DNA from 3 places in the Pseudomonas sp. B21-054 genome. Region 3 is predicted to be linked to each of the others. Evidence: riboswitches for the same ligand, from Rfam matches in the RefSeq annotation. Region 3 holds a riboswitch; each other region holds the start of a gene.
What was found. A riboswitch is a leader RNA that binds a small molecule or an ion and turns the genes downstream of it on or off. The one in region 3 is predicted to bind cobalamin.
Positions count from the first base shown of each region.

Region 1: another riboswitch for cobalamin. It lies ahead of LOY70_RS24910 (ABC transporter substrate-binding protein); the one in region 3 lies ahead of cobO (cob(I)yrinic acid a,c-diamide adenosyltransferase).
Region 2: another riboswitch for cobalamin. It lies ahead of LOY70_RS19775 (CbtB domain-containing protein); the one in region 3 lies ahead of cobO (cob(I)yrinic acid a,c-diamide adenosyltransferase).

Region 1 covers NZ_CP087204.1:5,741,606-5,749,383, reverse strand. Annotated here, with positions in the region: gene metE (5-methyltetrahydropteroyltriglutamate--homocysteine S-methyltransferase) at 1-984, shown strand, start outside; gene LOY70_RS24925 (OsmC domain/YcaO domain-containing protein) at 1,166-3,391, shown strand; gene LOY70_RS24920 (ABC transporter ATP-binding protein) at 3,441-4,232, opposite strand; gene LOY70_RS24915 (FecCD family ABC transporter permease) at 4,229-5,233, opposite strand; gene LOY70_RS24910 (ABC transporter substrate-binding protein) at 5,242-6,255, opposite strand; cobalamin riboswitch at 6,395-6,590, opposite strand; gene LOY70_RS24905 (DUF3592 domain-containing protein) at 6,736-7,179, shown strand; gene LOY70_RS24900 (hypothetical protein) at 7,183-7,770, shown strand.
Region 2 covers NZ_CP087204.1:4,585,001-4,592,778, reverse strand. Annotated here, with positions in the region: gene cobM (precorrin-4 C(11)-methyltransferase) at 1-499, opposite strand, end outside; gene LOY70_RS19785 (cobalamin biosynthesis protein) at 576-980, opposite strand; gene LOY70_RS19780 (CbtA family protein) at 977-1,672, opposite strand; gene LOY70_RS19775 (CbtB domain-containing protein) at 1,684-1,872, opposite strand; cobalamin riboswitch at 1,973-2,208, opposite strand; cobalamin riboswitch at 2,387-2,602, shown strand; gene cobW (cobalamin biosynthesis protein CobW) at 2,700-3,764, shown strand; gene cobN (cobaltochelatase subunit CobN) at 3,768-7,541, shown strand; gene LOY70_RS19760 (ATP-binding protein) at 7,752-7,778, shown strand, end outside.
Region 3 covers NZ_CP087204.1:5,195,555-5,203,332, reverse strand. Annotated here, with positions in the region: gene LOY70_RS22510 (PQQ-dependent sugar dehydrogenase) at 1-750, opposite strand, end outside; gene LOY70_RS22505 (hypothetical protein) at 948-1,532, opposite strand; cobalamin riboswitch at 1,691-1,902, shown strand; gene cobO (cob(I)yrinic acid a,c-diamide adenosyltransferase) at 1,983-2,594, shown strand; gene LOY70_RS22495 (cobyrinate a,c-diamide synthase) at 2,606-3,985, shown strand; gene bluB (5,6-dimethylbenzimidazole synthase) at 3,982-4,632, shown strand; gene cbiB (adenosylcobinamide-phosphate synthase CbiB) at 4,629-5,537, shown strand; gene cobD (threonine-phosphate decarboxylase CobD) at 5,530-6,522, shown strand; gene LOY70_RS22475 (cobyric acid synthase) at 6,519-7,778, shown strand, end outside.

The sequences.
Region 1 (7,778 bases), 550 kb from region 3:
ACCACCATCGGATCGTTCCCGCAAACCGCCTCTATTCGCCTCGCTCGCCAGTCGTTTAAACAAGGCAAGTTGAGCGAAGCGCAATACACCGACGCGATGCACAGTGAGATCCGTCACGCGGTCCTGGTCCAGGAACGCTTGGGGCTGGATGTGCTGGTACACGGCGAAGCCGAGCGTAACGACATGGTCGAATACTTCGCCGAGCAACTGGACGGCTATGCGTTCACCCGTTTCGGTTGGGTGCAAAGCTACGGTTCGCGTTGTGTCAAGCCCGCGGTGATTGTCGGTGACCTGAGTCGTCCGAAAGCCATGACGGTGGAGTGGATTCGCTATGCGCAAGGCCTGACTGACAAGGTCATGAAAGGCATGCTGACCGGGCCGGTGACCATGCTGATGTGGTCGTTCCCGCGCGAAGATGTATCGCGCAAAGTCCAGGCCCGACAACTGGCCTTGGCCCTGCGAGATGAAGTGCTCGACCTGGAAACGGCCGGCATCAAGATCGTGCAGATCGACGAAGCAGCGTTCCGCGAAGGTCTGCCTCTGCGCCGGGCGCAATGGCAGGCTTACCTGGACTGGGCAGTGGAGGCGTTCCGCCTGAGCGCATCTGGCGTGCGTGACGAAACGCAGATCCATACACACATGTGCTACAGCGAGTTCAACGACGTCATCAAGTCCATCGCGGACATGGATGCCGACGTCATCACCATCGAGACTTCGCGTTCGGACATGGAATTGCTGGATGCGTTCGAGGCCTTCGACTACCCGAATGACATAGGCCCCGGAGTCTACGACATCCATTCGCCACGGGTTCCGGATGCCTCGGAAATGGCCAACTTGTTGCGTAAAGCCGCCAAGCGTATTCCCGCCGAGCGTCTATGGGTCAATCCCGACTGCGGCCTGAAAACCCGTGGCTGGCAGGAAACCGAAGCGGCGCTGGTGCACATGGTCAGCGCGGCACGGCGTCTGCGTAAAGAATTGGCTTGATGCTTTAGCGGCATGACACCCAACCGAAGCCCTTCACTGTGCTTCGGTTTTTTTTCATTGAGCACCAGGCATGGCGCGTGAGGGCAACCCGCTTGGCGATGGCGGGCTAAAGCACAAGACTTCCGATTGAAAAGGCGGATAATGGCCGCCTATTTTTTGCTCGCTATTCTGGTAATCCCGTATGGAAATCAAGGTCAACTTTCTCGACAACCTTCGACTTGAAGCCAAGTTTGATGACTTTACGGTGGTGGCCGATCAACCTATCCGCTACAAAGGCGATGGCTCGGCCCCCGGGCCGTTCGATTACTTTTTGGCTTCATCGGCGTTGTGCGCGGCTTACTTTGTGAAGTTGTATTGCCAGACGCGCAATATTCCCACCGATAACATTCGCCTGTCGCAGAACAATATTGTCGATCCGGAAAATCGCTACAACCAGATCTTCAAGATCCAGGTCGAGCTCCCGGCAGATATCAGCGACAAAGACCGCCAAGGCATTTTGCGTTCCATCGACCGTTGCACGGTGAAGAAGGTCGTGCAAGCCGGGCCTGAGTTTGTCATTGAAGAGGTGGAAAACCTCGACGCCGATGCCCAGGCATTGCTGATGCCCAATTCGGTTTCCCAAACCGGCACCTATATCGCCGGCAAGGACCTGCCGCTGGAGCAAACCATCGCCAATATGTCGGGCATTCTGGCGGACCTGGGCATGAAGATCGAGATCGCTTCGTGGCGCAATATCGTGCCCAATGTGTGGTCTCTGCATATTCGCGACGCCCACTCGCCGATGTGTTTTACCAATGGCAAGGGTGCGACCAAAGAGAGCGCACTGGCGTCGGCGTTGGGCGAGTTTATCGAGCGGCTCAACTGCAACTTTTTCTACAACGATCAGTTCTGGGGCGAAGACATCGCCAATGCGGCGTTTGTGCATTACCCGGACGAACGCTGGTTCAAGCCTGGCCGTAAAGATGCGCTGCCGGCGGAAATCCTCGACGAGTACTGCCTGAAAATCTACAACCGCGACGGCGAACTGCGCGGCTCCCACCTGATCGACACCAATTCGGGTAATGAAGAGCGCGGCATCTGCTCGCTGCCGTACGTGCGCCAGTCGGACGGCGAGGTGGTGTATTTTCCGTCCAACCTGATTGAAAACCTGTTCCTGAGCAATGGCATGAGTGCGGGTAACACCCTGGCCGAAGCTCAGGTGCAGTGTCTGTCGGAGATTTTCGAGCGTGCGGTCAAACGCGAGATCATCGAAGGTGAATTTGCACTGCCCGATGTACCGGCCAACGTGCTGGCGAAGTACCCGGGGATAATGGCCGGTATTCAGGCGCTGGAAGAGCAGGGGTTCCCCGTCCTGGTGAAGGATGCCTCCCTGGGGGGCGAATTCCCGGTGATGTGCGTCACGTTGATGAACCCGCGGACCGGCGGTGTGTTTGCCTCGTTCGGCGCACACCCGAGCCTGGAAGTGGCGCTGGAACGCAGCCTGACCGAATTGTTGCAGGGCCGCAGTTTCGAAGGCCTCAACGACTTGCCCCAGCCGACGTTCGAAGGTCATGCGGTGACCGAGCCGAATAACTTCGTCGAGCACTTCATCGACTCCAGCGGCGTGGTGTCGTGGCGTTTTTTCAGCGCCAAGTCAGATTACGAGTTCGTGGAGTGGGACTTCTCCGGCCAGGGTGAAAACTCGAATGCCGAGGAAGCCGCGACCTTGTTCGGCATTCTCGAAGGCATGGGCAAGCAAGTGTACATGGCGGTCTACGAGCACATCGGCGCGAAAGCGTGCCGTATCCTGGTGCCGGGCTATTCGGAAATCTATCCCGTGGACGATCTGGTCTGGGATAACACCAACAAAGCGCTGTTTTTCCGCGCCGACATCCTGAATCTGCATCGCCTGGACGAAGACGAACTGCAAGCGCTGGTCGAGCGTCTGGTGGAAAGCGAGCTGGACGACTACACCGACATCACCACCTTGATCGGCATCGAGTTCGATGACAACACGGCTTGGGGCCAGCTAACGATCCTGGAGTTGAAGCTGCTGATCTATCTGGCCTTGCAGCAGTTCGAAGAGGCGAAGGAAGCGGTGGAAACCTTCTTGCAGTACAACGACAACACGGTGGAGCGCGGGTTGTTCTACCAGGCCGTGAATGTGGTGCTGGAGATGAAGCTGGACGAAGACCTGGAACTGGAAGACTACGAGGCCAATTTCCGCCGGATGTTTGGCAACGAACGGATGGATGCCGCGATCGGCTCGGTGGACGGCAGCGTACGCTTCCATGGCTTGACGCCGACCAGCATGAAACTGGAGGGCCTCGATAGACACCTGCGCCTGATCGACAGCTACAAAAAACTGCACGCGGCGCGGGCCAATGTGTCGGCTTTATCTTCCGGGCTCGCCCCGTCGCTTGGCTGAATCCCTGCACTTGCCTGGGGTTCGGTTTTTTCCGAACCCTGAGATTCACTCAAACGGAACGAAATCGCAGGATCTGCGCACCGTCGAAAGGGTCGATCAGGTAATGGGCGTGCACGCCGAACGTATCCTGCAAGCGTTGCGGGGTCAGTACCTCGAGAGGTTTGCCGAGGGCCACCAGCCGACCCCGTTCCAGTACCGCCAGGCGGTCACAGGTCAACGCCTGGTTCAGGTCATGCAGGGCGATGACCGTCGTGACAGGTAGCGCTTGCACCACTTTTAGAATGGCGAGCTGATGCTGGATATCCAAGTGATTGGTCGGTTCGTCCAGCAATAGAATCTGCGGACGTTGGGCCAGGGCCCGAGCGATGTGAACACGTTGGCGTTCACCGCCGGACAGACTGTGCCAGGTGCGGTTTTTCAAGTGCGCCGCATCGACGTCCCACAGCGCCTGCTGGACGATGGCCGCGTCTTCGTGTGACCACGGACTCAAGGCCGATAACCATGGCGTTCGGCCCAACGCAACGGCGTCGAACACGCTGATCGCATCCAGTGTGTCGGCCTGTTGCTCAACCACGGCCAGGGTCTGCGCGACGGTTCGCCGTGCCAGCGTCTTGAGGGGCTGGTTGTTGAGCTGAATGTCGCCCCGGCTGGGCGTACGCACGCCCGCCAGCAGTTTGAGCAGTGTGGATTTTCCCGAACCGTTGGGCCCGACGAGGCCCAGGGTTTCGCCCCGACGGATGTCCAGGTGGATATCGTGCAACAGCTCGGCGTCGCGCACATGGAACCCGAGGCCGGAACAACTCAGCACGGATTCGCCAATGACAGAGGTGACGGCATTCATCGGGCATTTCTCCGACCGATCAGGATCAACGCGAACACTGGAGCGCCCACCAATGCCGTGATGACGCCGACCGGGATCACTTGGCCTTTGATCAGCGTTCGCGAGAAGACGTCGGCGGCGATCAGAAACACCGCGCCACCCAGCGCACTCGCCGGCAACAAGCGCGCATGCCGGGTACCCAGCAACAAACGCACGGCATGGGGAATGACCAACCCGACGAAACCGATGGAGCCAACGATCGATACCATCACCGCTGTCACCAGTGCCGCGCAACTGATCAGCAGAAATTGCACCCGGCGTACCGGAATGCCAAGGGAGGCGGCCGAGTCGGCGCCAAAGGTAAAGGCGTCCAGCGCCCGCCGATGCCACAGGCACACCGCAAGACCGATCAATGCCACGGGCACCGACAGCCACACCGACGGCCAACGGACCCCACTGAGATTTCCCAGCAACCAGAACATGATGCCGCGAGCTTGTTCGGAGCTGGCGGACTTGGTAATCAGAAACGCGGTGAGCGCATTGAACAACTGCGAGCCGGCAATCCCGGCCAGGATGATCTGCCCGGTGCCAGCGGGTGAGCGGCTGGCACGGGCCAGCAAAACGACCAAGGCGAACGCGGCAACGGCCCCGATAAAGGCCCCGACCGACAACGAAATCAGCCCCGCGCCAATGCCCAGCAGCGCCACCAGTACCGCGCCTGTCGAGGCGCCGGCGGAGATGCCGAGCAGGTAAGGATCGGCCAACGGGTTACGCAATAGCGATTGCAAGATCACCCCGCAGGTCGCCAGGCCCGCACCGCAAGCCGCCGCTACCAGCGCACGGGTCAGGCGGTAGTTCCAGACGATGCCTTCATCTATCGGGTCGAGGGCATAACCGGCGGCCCACAGTTTATTGGCCAACACCTGGAACACCACACTAGGCTCAATGCTCGTTTCACCGATGGTCACACCGGCAATCACCGCCAGGAGCAGCGTGACCAATGCCAGCAACGTTCGAATCAGCGTCGAAGTCATTTCGGCAGGTCGTAGCCGCTGATGGCCGTTGCGAGGGTTTCCAGGCCGTCGAACATCGTGATGCTGGCTTGCATGGCCATCGCATCGAGAATGATGATGCGGTTGTTTTTCACCGCGTCCATATTGCGGGTCACCGGGTCACTGCGCAGGAATTGCAGCTTCTTTTCATGGTCGTCAGCCGGAAAGCGTCGGCGGTCCATGCGGGCAATGACCAGGAAGGTCGGGTTGGCCTTGGCGATGGTTTCCCAGCCGACAGTCGGCCATTCCTCGTCGGACTCGATCACGTTGCGCACGCCCAGGGTACTGAGCATGAAGTCAGGAACGCCCTTGTGCCCAGCCACATAGGGATCGATATCCAGACTGGCGCTGGAGAACCAGAACAGCGCGCTCGTCTGCTTCAGATCCTTGGCCTGCACCGTAGCGATAGACTTCGCCAGGCTGTCCTTGAGTTGAGCGTTCAACTGCTGGCCGCGCTCTTGTACGTCGAAGATTTCAGCCAGCTGGCTGATGCTCTTGTAGATGCTGTCGATGCGAAACGCCTCCAGCCGCGTGCCATCCGCACCGACCAGATTATCCTTGGCCTCGCAATCGGAGGGCATCAAGTAGGTCGGGATCTTCAGTTCGTGAAACTGCTGGCGGGTACCGACCACGCCTTGCGGTCCGACCGTCCATTCCAGTTCCGCCACCACCAGCTGCGGACGTTTGCCGATCACCCCCTCGAAGCTCGGCTCGTTATCGGCCAGGCGTTCGATCTTGTCGTTCTGCGCCTGGTATTTCATCTGCACATCGTTGAACCAGAGCGAAGTGCCGACCACCTTGTCGCTCAACCCCATGGCATAGAGCATTTCAGTGCCGGCCTGGCCGATGGTCACGGCACGGCTGGGTGATTGCTCAAAGGTCAGCGTGCTGCCGCAATTCTCGAGGGTCAGGGGATAGTGAGTCGGGGCCGCATGGGCGAGGCTCGGCACACCCAGGGCAATGACGAGGGGAGCAAGGCGGGGCAGCAGCATGATGCAATCTCCAGTTGACCGTACACGGGGCAGGGGACGGACTGGAAACACATCGTTGAACGCTGCCGCTAAAGCACTGAAGTGCCGATCGGCCCAGTGACGAGCAGCGCAAGGATGTCCTTCCCGGACACCCCGCCGGTTAGTGATAGACTTGGCCGGCAGGTCTCCTGACTGATGCGTCAGCGCCTGGCTCCAGCCTTCCCGGGGTGATCCCAGTGGCCATTGAGGAGCAGGCTCAGCACCTACAGTTGCGGGGGCAGTTCCGTTTGATGCCGTGCGAGGCATCTCGGATTCCCTATTAGTCCCGTGGGGGAACCGACGGTCGGCATGGTAGTCGATCAGGGTGTTTATCACCACTCACCGCTAAGAGGCCTTCTCCTGGCGTCGTACGATTGCGGGAATGATTTTCTGAAGATGCGGCATCGTGCCGCTTCTTGCTATCCTGACGGCCCTCTTCACGGACGAACACTGAGACAAGCCATGGCCAACGACACCCCATCACACATCGGGAAGATATTGCTGGGCCTGCTGTTCGCCCTGATTGGTATCGGCTTGTTGAGCATTGCCATCAATCTCACGCTTGAGCGACGCGAGTTTCTCGACAGCGCACAGACCGCCGATGGCATCGTCAGCCACTTGAATGCCGGCGGTTCGCATCCTGAAATCGCCTTCACCACGAGCAGTGGTGAAAAAATCTCCTACCCCCAGGGCGGCTTCATCTTCGGCTATCAGCAGGGTCAGCCGGTGCGGGTGCATTACCTGCCCGAGCAGCCGGCCAACAGCGCCATCGTCGATGACTCGGCCGCGCTGTGGGGCACTTCCGGAGTCCTGGGGCTTATCGGTCTGGTGTTCACGCTTGTCGGTCTGGCAAAGGCTATCCGGCAGCGCGGTCGCGGTGCGGTTCATTCACATAAAGGACTTTAAGGTATGAGCAACAACATCCCGATCCCGGTCAACGAAAGTCGCTGGCAGTATCAGACCGCCAGCGGCGGTGGCCTGACTGTGGTCATGGTGGCGGGCAGTGGCGGTTCGATCATCCTGCGTTCGCCCGAGGGCGAGGACATCAGCTACCGCTACGGCGGCGTCGGGGTGGGTGTCGGATTTGGCGCGCGGCTGCCGCGTTTCGGCAAGATCAATATCCAGATCAAGGGGAAGAGCGTCGGTGGAGCGGGGGCCGCGGAGGCTTTTCCCAGCACCGGCAAGGTGTTTGTCAGCGATGCGTTGGTCAGTCGCGACCTGACCAGTGATGACATCACCGGGCCTTGCATGTACACCGAAGTAGGGGTGGGCCTGGGAATCGGTGGTTCGGCCACGGCGCTGTTGTTCGGGCTTGATCCCAAGTTGCTGGCGTTGTCGATGGCACTGAGTGCCAACCCGGCGACCTCGCTCATCGCTTCTACCTTGGTCAACCAGCGGTTGGCGAAGTCGGCCAAGGGGGCGGTGGTCATGGCCGGGATGAACGCTGGCTTGCAGGCCGGTGGTGGCGCTGCGATTTACATAGGCTATCTGTTCTAGTCGGATTG
Region 2 (7,778 bases), 610 kb from region 3:
GATTGACCCCCAAGTGAATCGCCATGGTCGCCCCGTGCTGCGCCAGGCTGGCAAATTCCTCCCCGGCGGGCATCGCGGTCTTGTCCGCGTAGCGGGTCAGGATCACGCTTTGGGAGACGTCGGGCAGGGTCAGTTCCGCACCCAGCAAGGCGGCGCAGGCTGAGGTCGCGGTCACGCCCGGGATGATCTCGAAGGGGATGTCCAGCGCCCGCAGGCATCGAATCTGCTCGCCGATGGCACCGTACAGACTCGGGTCGCCGGAATGCACCCGGGCCACGTCCTGGCCCTTGAGGTGCGCGGTTTTGATCAACTCGATGATTTGTTCCAAGTGCAGCTCGGCACTGTTGACCACCTGTTCGGCGTGATGGCCTTCAAGCACGGCCGCCGGCACCAGGGAGCCGGCATAGATGATTACCGCGCAATGGCGAATCAGCCGCTGGCCTTTGACGGTGATCAGTTCCGGGTCGCCGGGGCCGGCGCCGATGAAGTAAACGGTCATGACCGGCTCCTGTAGAAGTAAGTGGGCGTCGCCCAGATGAAGATCGCTCATGATCCTGAGGGCGAATTATCGGGATTTACGACACGAGCGCCAATGCCAACGTGACGCTGGGGGCCTTCTGGCGGGAAATCAGCAGGGTCGCGGGCTTCGTGCCTAACTGGTCGGCCAGGGCTAGGGCCGCGCTTTCGGCGACGCCGTAGCAGCCGGTGCGCTCGAAGGCGATTTCGGAGCGGTGACTGAGTCGATCCTGATAACCGGCCAACTGCTGGGCACTGAAGCAGGTCAGTGGCAACATCAATTGCTTGGTCAGTTCCAGCAGGCCCGGCTCGTCACACTTGAGATCGATGCTGGCCAGGGCCCGCACCTGATCAAGCGCAATGCCGTGGGCCAGCAGCGTCTGGTCGAGCAATGCCCGCAACGTGCTGGCCGGGCAACCGCGCTGGCAGCCGAGGCCGACCACCAGCATCGGCCCGTTGTTCATGCGTTGTGATGGGCTTGGCCGTCCCGGCGAAACAGCCAGGCGCTGATCAGGCCCAGGGCCAGCCAGAACGCGACGTTGGTCACTTGCGAGGCAATCTTGAATTGAGTTTCAAGCGCTTCTGGCGCCAGCATCGAATGGACTTCGGGTTGCGGCGCACCGATGACATGGGGCACCAGCAACGTCGCCACGCCGAGCAACTTGAGCAGCCAATGCTTGCCGAAGGCGATCAGCGCAATGCCCACCGCCGTGGACGCGGCGGTGCCGATCCACCACATCTGCCGCTGGGCCAGGTCGGCCGCTGCGGTGCCGGGCAATTCCGGCGGCAGGCCAAGGGTGGGTGCCAGGACGAAGGTGGCATAACCGGCCAGGCCCCAGAGCAGACCCTGGGAGGTGCGAGTCGGTGCGCGCAAGGTGTACAGGCCCGCCAGCATCAGGGCGAAACCCACCGCGACCACCAGGTTGCCACCGGTGGTGGACAGCACGCGCTGCCAGCCATCTTCCGGTTCCCAGGCCTCGGCATCATGGGTGTGGGCAACGCCGTCGGCGTGTTCATGGACTTCAGCGGTTGGGGCCTTCTCAAAGGTCTCGGCCTGCAGAATCAGCGGCGATACCCAGAAACTTTGCAGGAGGGTCAGCAGCAGGGCGGCCAGCAATCCGCTGAAACCGGCAGTCTGGGCGATACGCTTGATCATGTCGTCAGGTCTCAATGGCACGGAAATGCGGCGCTGTGACGGGTATCGTGGGCGGCGTTGTGCACCGCTTCGATGTGGGAGAAACCGGCGAAATAGACCAGGCCGGCACCCAGGATCGAAGCGAAGATCGCGGCGCTCAGGCGTTGGCTCAGGGTGGTGGTGCTGCTGGCGGTGCGGGCGGTGCTGCTGATGGTCGACATGGCGCTTCCCTCTGTTTTTGTTCCATGGGGGATGCGAGCGCAATGAGACCCCGGGCCAAAGACCGCCAAGGTTCGAACAGCGCCCGCCCACCGCGGGTTTGTTGATGCTTGAGTCATGGGCCGGTCTCCGGGCTCGCGAGGGGCAGAGGCTGGGCCTTGCCTGCAAGCGTCACCTTCCCATGGGCCCTTGTAGCAGGGCAGACACAGTGGCTCAGACGCTTCGCTCGCTTACCGTTGCGGGGGCAGCACCGGACTGACGTGGCCTTGAAGTAAAGCACACGATTCACCGGTTTCCCGTTTCACCCTGTGAAGGGCACCCGTAACTAGGCGCACAGGAGAGCATGGGCGGGGCGGGGCCGTCAATGCACAGGGGGCCGCTGCGCAGCCCATCGCGAGCAAGCTCGCTCCCACAGAGGGCTGCGGGATCCAATGTGGGAGCGAGCTTGCTCGCGATGGCGGCGGCAAGGACACCGCAGAACTTACTTGCGGACATTGACCCGTCTCCACACCCTGCGTAGCCTTGCGCCTTCGAGGTTCTTCGGCCTGCGCCGAAGCTAAGAAGGGAACGCGGTCCAAGCCGCGGCTGCCCCCGCAACTGTGAACGGTGATGTTTCTGCAAGGCCACTGTGCATACCCTTTTATCCGGGTTGCGCGGGAAGGCGCAGCAATTGCCAGTCGAATGACTGGCCCACCGTCAGCCAGGAGACCTGCCTCGACACAGATTCTCACTACAACCGGGCGGGGTGATCCGGTGGCGAAATCTTCCGCGCGCGCCTGTGCCAGCGGTTGTCGTCCCGTTTGCCCGCCACCTTGCCAAAGGGCATCCGATGAAAACACTGGCCAAACTCCCCGTCACCATCGTCACCGGTTTCCTCGGTTCGGGTAAAACCACCTTGTTGCGGCACATGCTCGACAACGCCCAGGGCCGGCGCATCGCCGTGATCGTCAACGAGTTTGGCGAACTGGGCATCGACGGCGAGATCCTCAAGCAGTGCTCCATCGGTTGCACCGAAGAAGAAGCCAACGGCCGCGTCTACGAACTGGCCAACGGCTGCCTGTGCTGCACGGTGCAGGAAGAGTTCTTCCCGGTAATGCGCGAGTTGGTGGCGCGGCGCGGCGACCTCGACCACATCCTCATCGAAACTTCCGGCCTGGCCCTGCCCAAGCCGCTGGTCCAGGCTTTCCAGTGGCCGGAAATCCGCAGCGCCTGCACCGTCGATGCGGTGATCACCGTGGTCGACAGCCCGGCCGTGGCCGCTGGCACTTTCGCAGCCTTCCCCGACCAGGTCGATGCCCAGCGCAAACTCGATCCGAACCTGGACCACGAATCACCGCTGCATGAGCTGTTCGCCGATCAGCTGGCCAGCGCCGACCTGGTAATCCTCAACAAAGCCGACCTGATCAGCCCTGAAGACCTGGCCAAGGTTCGCCTGGAAGTCGCCGAAGAGCTGCCGCCGGCGGTCAAGGTCATCGAAGCCAGCAGCGGTCGCCTGCCACTGGAAGTACTCATCGGCCTGGGCGCCGGCTCCGAAGAACACATCGACGGCCGCCATAGCCATCACGATCACCACCATGACGGCGACGATGACGACCACGATCATGACGCCTTCGATTCCATTTCCATCGAGCTGCCCCAGGCTGACGAGAGCCTGCTGCTGGACGCGCTGACGCAACTGGTGGTCCAGCACGGCGTGCTGCGGGTCAAGGGTTTCGCGGCGATCCCGAACAAACCGATGCGCCTGCTGATCCAAGGCGTTGGCACGCGATTCGACAAGCATTTCGACCGTCAGTGGGGCGCCGAGGAAGCGCGGGTGACCCGCCTGGTGCTGATCGGCCAGGCGCTGGACGCGGCGCTGCTTGAAGCGCAGTTGCGCGCAGCCCTCAGCGCCTAAGCCATGCACCTGCTCAGGACCCAGCCCGGCGGTTTCGTGTCGGATGACAACATTGCCGACCTGGGGCAAACCCCCGCCGAGCTGGTGATCCTGTGCAGCGGCGACTCCAGCCTGGCGCTGCTGGCCGAAGCGGCGAAGCAGTTGCCGGGTGATTATCCCGAGTTTCGCCTCGCCAACCCGATGCAGGTGCAGAACCACGCCTCGGTAGACCTGTACTTCGAAGACGTGCTGCGTCACGCCAAGGTCATTCTGTTGTCGCTGCACGGCGGCATTGGCTATTGGCGCTACGGCATCGAGCGCCTGATGGACCTGGCCGGGCGCGGGGTGACGCTGATCCTGGTGCCGGGGGATGATCGTCCGGACCCGGAACTCAGCGACCTGAGCAACGTGCCCTTCGAAGACCGCGACCGGCTCTGGCAGTTCTTGCGCCAGGGCGGACTGGGCAATGCCCTGGACCTGTTTCACAACCTGGGCAGCCAATGGTTCGGCCGCGATTATCCCTGGGCCGAACCACAAGTCCTGCCGCGCACGGCGATCTACCATCCCGGAAAAAGCAACGCCAGCCTCGACGATTGGCAAGCCGACTGGCAGGCCGGACAACCGGTGGCGGCGGTGTTGTTCTATCGCTCCCACTTGCAAGCGGCGAACACCGCATTCATCGACGTATTCTGCCAGCGCCTGCAAGCGGCGGGGCTCAACCCGTTGCCGATTGCCGTGGCGAGCCTCAAGGAGCCCGGTTGCCTGGCGCTGGTCGAAGACTGGCTGGATGCGGTGGAGGCCGGGGTGATCCTCAATACCACCGGCTTCGCTCAATCCAGCCCGGAGGCGCCGCATTTGCGGCCGTTCCGCCGCAACATCCCGGTGATCCAGGCGATCTGCGCCCAGGACAACGAACCGGGCTGGCGCGCCAGCGAGCAGGGCCTGGGCCCGCGAGACCTGGCGATGCACATTGCCTTGCCGGAGCTGGACGGGCGGATCATCAGCCGCCCCATCAGTTTCAAGGACCTGGCCTGGCGCAGTGAGCGCAGCCAGAGCGACGTGGTCTGCTATCGGGCCGTGCCGGAACGCATGGATTTCGTCGCCGAACTGGCCCGGCGCTGGACAACATTGGCGCGTTTGCCCAACGCAGAAAAACGTGTGGCATTGATTCTCGCCAACTACCCGACCCGGGACGGTCGCATCGGCAATGGCGTCGGCCTGGACACCCCGGCGGCGGCGTTGAACATCCTGCGGGCCATGCAGGCCGAGGGCTATCCACTGCCGGCCGAACTGCCGGCGAGCGGCACTGCGCTGATCCAGCAGTTGCTCGGCGGCGTCAGTAACGACCTGGACAGCCTCGACCTGCGTCCGTGTCACCAGAGCCTGGCCCTCGATGCCTACCTGGCCATGTTCGACGCGCTGCCCGAGGCCAATCGCCAAGCGGTGCTGGAGCGCTGGGGCACGCCCGAGAACGATCCGATGTTCCGCGACGGTCGCCTGATGGTCGCCGGCCTGCGCCTGGGCCTGACGTTCGTCGGCATCCAGCCGGCGCGGGGTTATCAGGTCGACCCGAGTGCGGTGTACCACGACCCGGACCTGGTGCCGCCCCACGGTTACCTGGCGTTTTATTTCTGGTTGCGCCACACCTATGGCGTCCACGGGGTGATCCACGTCGGCAAGCACGGCAACCTTGAGTGGCTGCCGGGCAAGGGCGTCGGGCTGTCGGAGAACTGCTGGCCGGACGCGCTGCTGGGGCCGCTGCCGAATATCTATCCGTTCATCGTCAACGACCCGGGCGAGGGCGCCCAGGCCAAGCGTCGCACCCAGGCGGTGATCATCGACCACTTGATGCCGCCGCTGACCCGGGCCGAAACCTACGGGCCGCTGCGTAACCTCGAGCTGCTGGCCGACGAATACTACGAGGCGCAATTGCTCGATCCGCGCCGCGCCCGGGAGCTGCAACGGGACATCCTCAACCTGGTGCGCGAGACGCACATCGACCGCGAGCTGCAACTGGATGCCGGCCTCGACAGCGATGCTGACGCCGCGATCTGGCTGCCACGCCTGGACACGTACCTGTGCGACTTGAAGGAGTCGCAGATCCGCGACGGCCTGCACATTTTTGGCGAATCGCCCAGCGGACGGCTGCGCATCGACACCCTGCTGGCGTTACTGCGCATTCCCCGGGGCGACGGTAAGGGCGCGCAGTCGAGCCTGCTGCGGGCGTTGGCCAAGGCGTTCGGGCTGGGTTTCGATCCGCTGGATTGCGCCCTGGCTGAGCCTTGGGCGGGTGATTGTCCCGAGGCCTTGCGTCGGGTTAGCGCCGAGCCTTGGCGCACCGCTGGCGATAGCCGTGAGCGTCTGGAATTGTTCGCCGCGCAGTTGATTGAGCAGGCACTGGACGGTGTGGTCGAGCAGCTCAATGCGCCGGGCTGGGAGACGGTGGGCAGCCTCATCGAAAACCTGCGCACTGTCGTGGCTCCGCGCCTGGACGCCTGCGGGCCGGCGGAAATCCGTGGCCTGCTTGATGCCTTGAACGGGTGCTTCGTGCCGGCCGGCCCCAGTGGCGCACCGAGTCGCGGGCGCCTGGATGTGTTACCCACCGGGCGCAACTTCTTCTCGGTGGACGTGCGCAACCTGCCCACCACCACGGCGTGGCGCATCGGTTTTCAATCGGCGAACCTGATCCTTGAACGGCACCTGCAGGACCACGGCGATCACCTGCGCCAGCTCGGCCTGTCGGTGTGGGGCACCGCCACCATGCGCACTGGCGGCGATGATATCGCCCAGGCCATGGCCTTGATGGGCGTACGCCCGGTGTGGGCCACCGGCAGCCAGCGAGTCGATGACTTCGAGATCCTGCCGTTGAGCCTGCTGGACCGGCCGCGGGTCGATGTCACGCTGCGGGTGTCCGGGTTCTTCCGGGATGCTTTCGCCAACCTGATCCGTTTGTTCGATGCCGCCGTGCAGGCCGTCGCCGCCCTGGATGAACCGGACGACATGAACCCCTTGGCGGCCAAGGTCCGCGGCGAACGCGAAGCCCTGTTGGCGTCGGGCCTGGAGCCAGAAGCGGCGGCGCGCCAGGCCGGCTGGCGGATCTTCGGCGCCAAGCCCGGTGCCTATGGCGCGGGCGTGCAGGGGGCTGTCGACGGTCGCCTGTGGCAGAGTCGCGAAGACCTGGCCGAGGTGTACCTGAACTGGGGCGGCTACGCTTACGGCGGCAGCGATGAAGGCACCGCTGCCCGGGAGCAGTTCTCCCGGCGCCTGAGCCAGGTGCAAGCGGTGTTGCAGAACCAGGACAACCGCGAGCACGACCTGCTCGATTCCAATGATTACTACCAATTTCAGGGCGGCATGCTGGCGGCGGTGGAGACCCTCAGCGGGGAAGCCGCGGCCAGCTATCACGGCGATCACAGTCAGCCGGACTTGCCCAGGATTCGCACCCTGAAAGAAGAACTCAACCGGGTCATCCGTTCCCGCGCGGCCAATCCGAAGTGGATCGACGGCGTGAAGCGCCACGGCTATAAAGGCGCGTTCGAACTGGCGGCGACGGTGGACAACCTGTTCGCCTTCGACGCCACCACGCAACTGATCGACGATCACCAGTACGCTTTGCTGGCCGATGCCTACCTGCTCGACCCGGACACCCGGGACTTCGTCCGCCAGCACAACCCCGATGCCCTGCGGGACATGACCGAGCGCATGCTCGAAGCGCAGCAGCGGGGGATGTGGCAGGAACCGGGCGAGTATCGCGAGGCGCTGGAGAGTTTGTTGTTGGACATCGAGGAGGATGGCTGAAATGCATAATCAGCAGGTCAGAGACCGTCCCTGTGGCGAGGGGATTTATCCCCGCTGGGTTGCGAAGCGACCCTAAATTCCAACACCTCGGTGTATCAGGCAGATTGAGTCGACTTACATGGGACTGCTTCGCAGCCCAGCGAGGATAAATCCCCTCGCCACAAGTACTCCGTTCATATTGACGTTATCGACCACCCTTGAGAATTAGACATGATCCAACCCCATTTCCCACTCTCC
Region 3 (7,778 bases):
GCTACCGCTGGCGCGGTCCACTTCCCAGATGGCGGCGCGGCCCTCTTCGGCCTCCATGCCGTTTTCCGCGACGTTGCTGTTCGAGCCAGTGGTGACGTACAGCTTGCTGCCGTCGCGGCTGGCAATCACGTTCTTGGTCCAGTGATGGTTGAGCGTGCCGCCCGGCAAGTTGACGACCTTGGTTGGCTGCGCCTTGATCTGCGTGTCACCGTCCTTGTACGGGAAGCGGATCAGTCGGTCGGTGTCGGCCACATACAGGTCATTGCCCACCAAAGTCATGCCGAACGGTGAATTGAGATTTTCCAGGAACACCGTACGGGTTTCGGCGATGCCGTCGTGATTGGCGTCGCGCAACAGCGTGATGCGATTGGGGCTGGGCACGCCGGCACCGGCGCGGCCCATGACCTTTTTCATCACCCAGCCACGAATGCCCTTGCCATCGTCCGGCTTGGGCGGGGCGTTGGTTTCGGCCACCAGCACATCGCCGTTGGGCAACACGTAGAGCCAGCGCGGGTGATCCAGCCCTTCGGCGAACGCGCCCACCTGCAGGCCCTGGGCCGGGGTGGGCTTGGTGCCGTCCGGCCAGCCGATTGCTTCGGCGATGTTGACGGTAGGGACCAGGGTCTTGTTCGGTTCAGGCAGTTTCGGTGCAGGTCCGGTGCCGTCGGACACTTGCAGCGTGGAAGACTCGCCACAAGCGACAAGCCCGGCGGCAAGGGCGACGATCAGAAGGTGTGGTGGCTTGAGCATGCTGGCTTCCCTATGAGTGCATGTAGTTACTCATAGAGAAGCGTAGACGCGCGATGGTTCAACTGCGGGTAGGCCAGTCTGCCAGGCAAAACCTTGTGGGAGCGAGCTTGCTCGCGATGGCGGCGTGACAGTCAAGATTGATGTTGCCAGGTGCACCGCTCTCGCGAGCAAGCTCGCTCCCACAGTTCTTGAATGAGTCAGCCGTGGGTCTGTTTGAACAGCACGGCGATGCCGGGGTGATAGAAGCCGGCTTCATTACGCAACTTGCGGTAGGCGTAAGGAAAATACCAGGCCACGGCGCAGGTATTTTCCTTCTGCAGGTCGTCGATCATGTCCTGCAGTTCTTCGGGCGTAGCGCTCTGCTGGGCTTTTTGCGGCGAGACGAACAGGCAGCCCAGCTTCAGGTCGCTGGCGTAGCTGATGCGCTTGGCATCGCTGGTGGCTTCCGACAGCGGTTGGGTCAGGTTCAGGTTGTTGACCTTGGGCCAGCGTTGGGTGGCCTGGATGAAGGCGCGCTCCTCGGTACTGGCGATAAGCAGATCGGCGCAGACGTTGCGTTCGCCTTCTTCGTTCTGCTTGCGGGTCGGCGCGTTCTGCAGCGTGACCATCTCGGCCATCCAGGCGGCCGCCGACAGCAAGCTGAGGTTGGCTCGTTCATCGAACCAGTAAGGCGTGTCGTTATCTCCGCGCACGGCGTTGTAGCGGTCGATACAGTCAAACCAACGTTCCAGCACCGGGCGCAGGAACTCCAGTTTTGGATTGCTGATGATCATGCCTTGCATGTCTTGCCCTCTTGTTCTTGTGATATCGGGGTGTAATGTCGCTTTGATATCACTTCCCGTAGCGTGACACAAGATTGACGTCATTCCATTGATCCCGGCCAATAACCAGTGCTGGGCCCGTGGCGGCTTTAATTGACGCTCCACCCCCAACCCTCTAACCTTCGCCGCTTGTTTCAGGTGCTCTGTGACTTGAGTTCGACAGAGTGAAACAGGGAAGCCGGTGAGTGCACACGAACCCGGCGCTGCCCCCGCAACGGTAAATGAGTCAAGGTTGCCTACAGGCCACTGTGTCCATGGACATGGGAAGGCGCGCAACCCGGCATCGCGCCGCTCATGAGCCCGGAGACCGGCCTGATTCAACCAACGGCATCACGGTGGGCGATGCCAGGCTTGCTGCCGTCTTTTTTTGTGCCCCGCCCGCCGTTATCCAATCCCAACGGAGAGCTCCCCATGACCGACACCCCTGATCGCGACGAACGCCACTTGGCGCGCATGCTGCGCAAGAAAGCCGTGATCGACGAGCGCATCGCCAACTCGCCGAACGAGTGTGGCTTGCTGCTGGTGCTGACCGGCAACGGCAAGGGCAAGAGCAGCTCGGCGTTCGGTATGCTCGCCCGGGCCATGGGGCATGGCATGCAATGCGGCGTGGTGCAATTCATCAAGGGCCGCAACAGCACCGGCGAAGAATTGTTTTTCCGCCGCTTTCCGGAACAGGTGCGCTTTCACGTCATGGGCGAAGGCTTCACCTGGGAAACCCAGGACCGCCAGCGCGACATCGCCGCCGCCGAAGCCGCCTGGGCGGTATCGCGCCAATTACTCAGCGATCCCTCCATTGGCCTGGTGGTGCTCGATGAACTCAACATCGCCCTCAAGCACGGCTATCTCGACCTCGATCAGGTCCTCAGCGATCTGCAAGCACGCCCGCCGATGCAACACGTGGTGGTGACCGGTCGCGGCGCCAAGCCGGAAATGATCGAGCTGGCCGACACCGTCACCGAGATGGGCATGATCAAGCACGCGTTCCAGGCCGGTATCAAGGCGCAGAAAGGCGTCGAACTGTGAGCGACGCCGTCATGTCGTGCCGCCACTGCCCAGCGGTGTTGATCGCCGCCCCGGCCTCGGGGCAAGGCAAGACCACCGTTACCGCCGCCCTGGCCCGCTTGCATCGCAACCAGGGGCGCAAGGTGCGCGTCTTCAAGTGCGGCCCGGACTTCCTCGATCCGATGATCCTCGAGCGTGCCAGCGGCGCGCCGGTCTATCAGTTGGACATGTGGATGGTTGGCGAGCAGGAAAGTCGTCGGTTGTTGTGGGAAGCCGCCGCCGAAGCGGACCTGATCCTGATCGAAGGAGTGATGGGGTTGTTCGACGGCACTCCGTCCAGCGCTGACCTGGCCCGGCATTTTGGCGTGCCAGTGCTGGCGGTGATCGATGGCACGGCCATGGCCCAGACCTTCGGCGCCCTGGCCCTGGGCTTGGCGCGTTATCAGCCGGACTTGCCGTTCGCTGGCGTATTGGCTAACCGGGTAGGCACCTTGCGCCACGCGCAGTTGCTCGAAGGCAGCCTGACCGAAGGCCTGCGTTGGTATGGCGCGCTGTCCCGGGAAACCGGCATTGAATTACCCAGTCGCCACCTCGGGCTGGTCCAGGCCAGCGAGTTGAACGACCTCGACCTGCGCCTCGATGCGGCGGCCGAGGCCCTGGCTGGCAGTTGCGAAGTGGCACTGCCGCCAGCGGTCGAATTCGCCGCGCCCGAGGTGATCAATCCGCCGCCATGGCTCGACGGTGTGCGCATCGCCGTGGCTCGGGACGAAGCGTTTGCCTTCACCTATGGCGCGAGCCTGGATCTGCTGCGGGCCATGGGCGCGCAGTTGAGCTTTTTTTCGCCAATCCATGACACTGCGCTGCCCGAAGCGGACAGTCTTTACCTGCCCGGCGGTTATCCGGAGCTGCACCACGTAGCGCTGGCCCGGAACGCGCCGATGCTGGCGGCGATCCGAGCTCACCATGCAGCCGGTAAACCGTTGCTGGCCGAATGCGGTGGCATGCTGTATCTGCTGGATTCGTTGACCGACGTCGAGGGCACCCGCGCCGAACTGCTGGGCTTGCTGGCCGGTGAGGCGCAGATGCAAAAGCGCTTGGCGGCCCTGGCCCTGCAAGCGGTGGATTTGCCGGAAGGCACCCTGCGTGGGCACACCTATCATCATTCGCTGACCAGCACCGAGGTTGAGCCGATTGCCCGTGGCCATAGCCCTAATGGCGGACGCGGTGCGGAGGCGGTTTTCCGGCAAGGGCGAATGACGGCTTCTTATGTGCACTTTTATTTTCCGTCTAATCCCAGGGCGATTGCCGCGCTGTTTGCGCCTGATCTTGAGGCCGCCTTCGCGAGCAGGCTCGCTCCCACATTTGATCACCTAAACCCTGTGGGAGCGGGCTTGCTCGCGAAAAGACCATGACCGACAACGCCTTCCCCCAGGCCGAACGCGATGCGGTCTACCGCGCCATCGCCGAGCGCCGTGACATGCGCCACTTCAGCGGCGGCACGGTGGAACCGGCCTTGCTGCGCCGGCTGCTGGAAGCCGCGCACCAGGCACCCAGCGTGGGCCTGATGCAACCCTGGCGGTTTATCCGCATCAGCGATCGCGCCTTGCGCGGGAATATCCAGCAGTTGGTGGAAGAAGAACGCATCCGCACCGCCGAGGCCCTTGGCGAGCGCAGCGATGAATTCATGACGCTCAAGGTCGAAGGCATCAATGACTGCGCCGAAGTGCTGGTGGCGGCGTTGATGGAGGATCGCGAGCGGCACATCTTCGGCCGTCGGACCTTGCCGGAAATGGACCTGGCCTCACTGTCCTGCGCGATCCAGAACCTGTGGCTGGCCGCTCGCGTTGAAGGGCTGGGGATGGGCTGGGTGTCATTGTTCGAGCCCCAGGCCCTGGCCGATCTGCTGGGTCTACCCGCCAGTGCCAAGCCGCTGGCGATACTCTGCCTGGGCCCGGTCGAGGGGTTTTACCCGGCGCCGATGCTCGCCCTGGAAGGTTGGGCGCAGCCGCGTTCGCTGAATGAATTGCTCTATGAAAATCATTGGGGAGTGAGTCCATGAGCGTGGCGTTGCTCAGTGTCGCCGCAGTGGCACTGGATGCGCTGCTGGGCGAGCCCCGGCGCTGGCATCCGCTGGTGGCGTTCGGCGGTTTTGCCGAGCGGATCGAACAACGCTTCAACTCCGGTGGGCGCGGCTGGCGCAGCCATGGGGTGACGGCGTGGATCATCGTTGTACTGCCGCTGACCCTGCTGGCCACGGCCCTGTCTTGGGCGCCCATGGTTGGCTGGCTGGTGGATATCCTCGCGCTGTACTGCGCCCTCGGCCTGCGCAGCCTCGGGGAACATGTCGAGCCGGTGGCGCGGGCGCTGCGCAGTGGCGATCTGGACGAAGCGCGCCTGCGTGTCGGCTACCTGGTCAGCCGCGAGACTCGGGAACTCGACGAAACCGCCGTGGCCCGCGCCGCCACCGAGTCGGTGCTGGAGAACGGCAGCGATGCGGTGTTCGCCGCGCTGTTCTGGTTCGCCGTGGCCGGTGCGCCCGGTGTGGTGTTGTACCGCCTGAGCAATACCCTCGACGCCATGTGGGGCTATCGCAACGAGCGCTTCGAGCGCTTCGGCTGGGCGGCGGCAAGGATCGATGATGTGCTCAACTACATTCCCGCGCGCCTGGTGGCGTTGACCTACGCACTGCTCGGCAAGACCCGCCTGGCGCTCAAATGCTGGCGCACCCAGGGTCCGACCTGGGACAGCCCCAATGCCGGACCGGTCATGGCCGCCGGTGCCGGTGCGCTGGGCGTCGAGTTGGGCGGGGCGGCGGTTTATCACGGCGAATTGCACCAGCGTCCAGCCCTGGGCGAAGGCGTGCCAGCGAGCGCGGACTCCATTGATCGCGGCTGGCAATTGGTCCAGCGCGGCGTATGGTTATGGCTGCTGATTCTCTGCCTGGGAGCTGAGTTTTATGCTTGAGCACGGTGGACGCCTGCGTAACGCGGCCCGGCAATACGGGATCGCCGAGGGTGACTGGCTCGATTTGTCCAGCGGCCTCGCGCCCTGGCCGTTCGACGTCCCAGCGATTCCACTGCGGGCCTGGGCACGCCTGCCGGAAACCGATGACGGTTTGGAACAGGCCGCCTGCGACTATTACGGTGCGTTGGATGTGCTGCCGGTGGCCGGTTCGCAAATGGCCATCCAACTGTTGCCGCGCCTGCGTCGGGTCGGCAAGGTCGGCGTCTTGTCGCCGTGTTACGCCGAGCACGCCGAAGCCTGGCGCCGCGCCGGCTACATCGTGCGTGAAGTGCTGGAAGCGGAAGTGGATTTCTTCCTCGACAGCCTTGATGTGCTGGTGGTGGTCAACCCGAACAACCCCACGGGCCTGAGCCTGGATCCCGAGTGCTTGCTGGATTGGCACGCGCGCCTGGCTCAGCGCGGTGGCTGGCTGGTGGTGGATGAGGCGTTCATGGACATCACGCCGCACCTGAGCCTGGCGGCGCACGCCCATCAGGTCGGGCTGATCGTGCTGCGTTCGTTCGGCAAGTTCTTTGGCCTGGCCGGGGTGCGCCTGGGGTTTGTCTTGGCCGAGCGCCACCTGCTCAAGTTGCTTGCAGAGCAGGTCGGGCCATGGGCCGTCAGCGGACCGACCCGGGTGGTGGGCGAGGCGTGCCTGTTGGACACCGCTGCCCATGTCCGCCAGCGACAACGCTGCGAAGCCACCAGCCAACGCCTCGCGCTGATGCTCGAACGCCATGGCTTCACGCCCCAGGGTGGCTGCGGCTTGTTCCAATGGTTGGTCACCGAGCATGCCGTGGGCCTTCACGATTTCATGGCCCATCGCGGCATTCTCTTGCGGCTGTTCGTGAACACCAGCAGCCTGCGCTTCGGACTTCCGGCCGATGACGCCGAGTTCTTGCGTCTTGAACAGGCTTTCGAGGCCTACACCAAGGACATTCAATGACCACAGTGATGGTGCAGGGCACCACGTCCGATGCCGGCAAAAGTACCCTGGTCACCGCGTTGTGCCGCTGGGTCCGACGCCAGGGTGTCAGCGTGGCGCCGTTCAAGCCGCAGAACATGGCGCTCAACAGCGCCGTGACCGCTGACGGCGGCGAAATCGGCCGCGCCCAGGCGGTGCAGGCCCAGGCCGCCGGCCTCGAACCGCATACCGACATGAACCCGGTGCTGCTCAAGCCCAACAGCGACACGGGCGCCCAGGTGATCATCCAGGGGCGCGCCGTCACCACCATGAACGCCGTGGCCTATCACGATTACAAAGCCATCGCGATGCAAGCGGTGCTGGCTTCCCATGCCCGCTTGAGTGCGGCGTATCCGGTGGTGATGGTGGAGGGCGCGGGCTCGCCGGCGGAGATCAATCTGCGTGCCGGTGACATCGCCAACATGGGCTTTGCCGAGGCGGTGGACTGCCCGGTGCTGCTGATCGCCGATATCAATCGCGGCGGGGTCTTTGCCCATCTCGTCGGCACCCTGGAGCTGCTTTCGCCCAGCGAGCAGGCGCGGGTCAAGGGTTTCATCATCAATCGTTTTCGCGGCGACATCGCCTTGCTGCAACCGGGCCTGGATTGGCTGGAGGCGCGCACCGGCAAACCGGTGGTGGGCGTGTTGCCCTACGTGATGGACCTGCACCTGGAAGCCGAGGATGGCCTCGACCAGCGCCAGGCTGCCAAGGCCGAACAGGTGCTCAAGGTAGTGGTGCCGGTGTTGCCGCGCATCAGCAACCACACCGATTTCGATCCGCTGCGCCTGCATCCGCAGGTCGACCTGCAATTCATCGGCCCTGGCCAAGCCATCCCGCCGGCCGACCTGATCATCCTGCCCGGTTCGAAAAGCGTGCGCAGCGACCTGGCCTACCTGCGCACCAACGGCTGGGAAAGCGCCCTCCAACGGCACCTGCGCTACGGTGGCAAGCTGCTGGGCATCTGCGGCGGTTTGCAGATGCTCGGCCAGCACGTCCACGACCCGCTGGGGCTGGAAGGCGCGGCGGGCTCCAGCGCCGGGTTGGGCCTGCTGGCCTTTGAAACGACGCTGGAACACGAGAAACAACTGCGCAATGTCCGTGGGCGATTGGCTTTGGAAGAGGCTGAAGTCAGCGGTTATGAGATTCATGCGGGCGTGACCTCCGGCCCGGCCCTGGAACACGCGGCGGTGTACCTGGAAGACGGCCGTTGCGACGGTGCGCAAAGTCTTGATGGACAG